DNA from 2 places in the Bacillus sp. URHA0034 genome. Region 1 is predicted to be linked to the other one. Evidence: riboswitches for the same ligand, from Rfam matches in the RefSeq annotation. Region 1 holds a riboswitch; the other holds the start of a gene.
The links. Region 1 has a riboswitch for preQ1 ahead of queF (preQ(1) synthase). Riboswitches for the same ligand answer to the same signal wherever they lie in the genome.
Positions count from the first base shown of each region.

Region 2: another riboswitch for preQ1. It lies ahead of ACZ9EE_RS12200 (QueT transporter family protein); the one in region 1 lies ahead of queF (preQ(1) synthase).

Region 1 is NZ_JBWCDK010000002.1:2,340,282-2,342,688, forward strand. It holds gene ACZ9EE_RS13340 (efflux RND transporter periplasmic adaptor subunit) at 1-728, opposite strand, end outside; gene queF (preQ(1) synthase) at 1,100-1,600, opposite strand; PreQ1 riboswitch class I at 1,723-1,769, opposite strand; gene ACZ9EE_RS13350 (winged helix-turn-helix transcriptional regulator) at 1,884-2,252, opposite strand.
Region 2 is NZ_JBWCDK010000002.1:2,133,925-2,136,331, reverse strand. It holds gene ACZ9EE_RS12205 (DinB family protein) at 117-629, opposite strand; gene ACZ9EE_RS12200 (QueT transporter family protein) at 869-1,408, opposite strand; PreQ1 riboswitch class I at 1,415-1,459, opposite strand; gene ACZ9EE_RS12195 (hypothetical protein) at 1,609-2,103, shown strand; gene licT (BglG family transcription antiterminator LicT) at 2,282-2,407, shown strand, end outside.

The sequences.
Region 1 (2,407 bases):
TCAGTGCTTGTACCGGTCGAATCGACAATTACATATTTTTCATTATTGTTTGTATAGATGGCATCAGCAGGTACATATAATGCATCTGTTTTACTAGCTGTTAATATAGTAGCTTCTGTACTCATACCAGCTTTAAGGTTGGTGGGTTTTTCAATATGAATGGTTACAGCGAAGGTTGATGAGCCATTTGTTGAGGTTCCTTCTTCCGCAACATCTGTTACTTTTCCTGTGTATGTCACATCAGGATAGGCGCTAACAGCTAAAGTTACAGTTTGGTCTTTTTTCACTTTAGGAATGTCCAATTCATCGACTTGAACGACTGTTTGCAAATCGTTGTAATTGGTTAGGTGTGCGACCACCATGCCTTTGTTGATCCGGTCTCCTGAGGCAACCGAAACCGTGGTAATCGTTCCAGCAGTTGGCGCTGTAATTGGATCGCTGTCATCCGTAAAGGTTACTAATGTTTCCCCAGCACTTACGGTGTCTCCAGCAGAGACTAACACCTCATCGATTTCGTTATTATCAGCTGTTGCTTTTATATCCTCTGTGGTTACAGGTTCAACTGTTCCCGAACCGCTAATCGTCACTTCCAACTTCCCTTTTTGGACAGTAGCTGTTCGAACTTGTGTAGTAGTACTTGTACTAACACTGCTTCTGGAGTGAAACCATTGATAGCCGACATACCCAACAACTAGTACACTTATCAGTATCCAAATCCACTTTTTCATTTATCTAGACTCCTTTGATCATGGAGCAGTCCGGACCCGCTCCAAACATTTTTAATTTCATGAGCCTATTATCATGTGCCTCCCTTAACTTATCCTTAATAAAAATTAAAAAAGTAAAAAAGTGCCTGACACCCAAAATAGAATATGCTGGTGTCAGGCACTAATAAATGGCATAGGAAGTTGGAAATGTTGCTAATGGTGTCAGGGACCAATAAGTGGCATAGGAAGGTGGATATGTTGCTAATGGTGTCAGGCACCAATAAATCGCATAGGAAGGTGGATATGTTGCTAATGGTGTCAGGCACCCTTTGAAACAACAAAAGCAGCCGTTTGCAGGGCTGCTTTTGTTTATTAGAAGTAATACATCCTCTTTATCGGTTGTCAACTTTTTCTGGATAGAGGTCATGGTTCATCAAGCGGTAGTTTGCCATTTCCTCATATTTTGTACCTGGTTTTCCATAGTTGCACCATGGGTCAATGGAGATTCCACCGCGTGGCGTAAATTTACCCCAAACCTCAATATAGCGCGGATCGAGCAATTTAATTAGATCATTCATGATGATATTTACACAGTCTTCATGGAAATCTCCATGGTTCCTAAAACTGAAAAGGTATAACTTCAACGACTTGCTCTCCACGATTTTTTTATCTGGAACGTAAGAAATATACATTGTCGCAAAATCCGGCTGACGAGTCAGCGGACACAAGCTAGTAAATTCCGGGCAATTGAATTTCACGAAATAATCACGCTCTGGATGGAGATTGTCCACTGCCTCCAAAACCTCAGGTGCATATTCAAATGAATAGGTAGTTCCTTGATTACCTAATAGTGTTAAATCCTTTAATCCTTCTTCGTGGCTGCGGCCAGACATAAAAAAACCCCCTATAAAAATGTGTCCCCACGCTTTATAAGAGAGTTTCAGCTGACGATCCTTTAACTACTCGGATAAAAAAACAAAAAGCCACGTCCGATATGGACATGGCTGAAAGTCATGTATCCATAGTTTTTTATAGAGGGTATCAGCTATGAACCTCTCCCGTTCAAGTACGGGTATTCTCATCTCTATATAATAGAGAATGGGCTGAAAAACGTCAAACAGAAAATATAGGTAAACCGATTCCAACGATTTAATGCCCTCTCGGAAGAGCATGTTCCTACTTTAGATTATCATTTAACACATTCTCTTCTAAGACTGATAGATCACCATACACTCTGGTGATATTGTTTGCGCCCCAAGCACAAAGGGAATCTAAAATTCCTTGCAAACTCCTGCCATATTCACTAAGCTCATACTCAACCTTGGGCGGTACTTGATTATATACAATCCGGTTAATAACGCCGTCTTCTTCTAATTCTCGTAACTGCTGCGTTAACATCTTTTGGGTAATATCCGGCATCAAGCGTTTTAATTCACTTGTTCGTTTTTTTCCATGTGTTAAATGGCAAAGAATGACGCATTTCCACTTTCCCCCGATGACCTCTAGTGTCGCCTCAACCGATATATTGTACTTCTTTTTCTTCATCAATTAGTCCTCCGTCCCCATAGGCACCAATAAGTACCTACCGTACTTTTTAGTGTCTATATCACTTTAAAGTGCGTACTTTTCCTTTGTGCTCATATATCCCATAATAACATTTGCCGGTTGAAATATCACACTTTGATTCTTTTTATAGGTTT
Region 2 (2,407 bases), 210 kb from region 1:
ACCAATATTTCAATTATAAAACAAAGAACAAATGTTCGCAACAAAAAGAAAACCCATTAAGGTTTTTTTTCTATCACCTATGCTTAACCAAATAATGGTGCCTGACACCATTAATACTATAGGTATCGTTCATTTATTATTTTAAGATGATGCAGTGCGTGGCCTGCTATGATGTAGGCAAGGGCACGTGCAGTGATTTCGGAATTGTTGGCAACGCCAATCCTCTCCCAGGCTTCATCTGGCATATTGTTAACGAGTGTGATGGTAGCCCTGCGTACAGCTGTGAAGTCTTCCAAGATTTGTTTAACCGACAACGTATTAAAGTTAGATGCAGCAATATAGTCGTTCTCATTGAAACCAGCAAGTGGTGTTTGATCGCCGCGGCCGACTCGCAGCAGACGATAGCTCATAATCCGTTCGGTGTCCGTCATATGACCAAGGACCTCCTTGATACTCCACTTACCTGGAGCATATCGAGACTGCCCATCTTTCTCTGATATACGATCAGCTAAGGCTGTAGTGTTCTCCAAGTTCTCCTTCAAAATCTCAATGAAGTCCCCATCTGGAACTAACTTTACATATGGCTGGTAATACTTAGGAAACTCACTCGCTTCTGGACGTTGAACCATCCCATTTTCCCCCTTTAGTCAATGATTGATGTTTATTCCTGATTGTTGTAATGATGCTTAATGATAAATATATCGGTTTAAATTAAAATACTTACCTAAATATTATAATTTTTTGAAAATTTAATTGCCATCTATCTGCTTAATCTCGAGAAAACCTGATGTATTACTTCTACCCTTGCCACGATTTCCATTCAAAAATAAAAGAGCTGCCACAAAAAGCGGCAACCCTTCGTTTACAATTAAACCATTTTTTCAAAATGGATTCGTTTATTGAGGACATACATGACCGGCATTCCGACAGCCATCACAACTAATTCACCAATAGCGGTTGTCAGCCATGTGAATAGGAAAGGCAGATCAAATGCTAAATGAAGTTCAAGTGCAATTAAGAACATCGTTACCGTGAAAATAAGGGTATTGACTACCATTCTAGCCCATATTTCTCTAATGAATCGTGAACATAAAATCGTAATGACTAAAGCAATCACTGATTGGCCTACTCCGAAAATCAAATCGTAAGCCTTCATTGGCGAGAAAAATAAGTTCGTCAAAAATACCCCTAAAACAATCCCGTAAATGTACTTTTTATTAAATACGACTAAGTGATTAAACATCTCCGATATACGGAACTGTACTTGGGTAAACCCGAACGGTTGAATCAACGCTGAAACTGCAATATACAACGCTGCAATAATCCCATTAACGACGATTCCTTGCACATTGCTATGCACTCTGCCTGTTGAGGCATTTGTACTTTCCGGCTGCGCAAATTTCTCCATATTCATTTCTCCTTAGTTTTTTTACGTGGGAGGTTCTCGAACCACGTTAAATTAGAATACTTGCAAACTAATATATTATTATAAAAAAAAACATGGGTCAATGACATTATTTTGAAAAAATTTATAGAAGTAATTTCCAAAATAGTAAATAATACCACTGGGTATGGCGCATATTAAAAATAAAAAAGGAATGGCTATAGATGAAATATAATAAAATGTTGTTACTCGTGTTATTGATAGTTCCATGGATGTCATTGCCAATGCTCGGAAAAAGAAACTTTAAGCGCTTTTTACCAGCATCCTTTTTTATGATGGCTTGGATATCTGTGGAAAGCGTAGTGGCCAAAAAGAGAGTATGGTGGAAATTTTACGATAAACTAATTCCCAATACAATGGGGGAATTGCCTTTCCTTTTAGGACCGTTTATGATTGGTTCGATTTGGATTTTAAAGTTTACATTTGGGAACTTTTTTCGTTATATAATCGTGAACTTGGTCACGGACTTTTTATTTTCTTATCCCGGAATGTTTATTCTAAAAAGGATGGGAATTGTTTCACTCATAAGATTAAAGCATTATCAAATGGGAATCTTGTTTATGGCAAAATCCGTCCTTATGTACGGATTCCAATTCATGGTTGAAAAATTCCGTAAGAAACCCAAATCGTTAATCCAAAGACTCCTCCCTAAAAACTAACAAGGGACGATTTTCCTATCTGTCGTTCTTTTAATTATTGCTTGTCTTTTTATTTGATGTTAAGATTTTATTAATTTAATTTTTATATTATAGGATTGTTACTGTTAAATCAGGCAAAACCTAAGACTAATGCCATTATCGTTAGTTTTAGGTTTTTATTTTTTTAGAGGTGATTGACATGAAAATTGCAAAAGTAATTAATAACAATGTCATCAGTGTTATCGATTCCCATAACAAAGAACTTGTAATTATGGGCAGGGGGATTGCGTTTCAAAAAAGACCAGGTGACCTTGTGGACGAATCA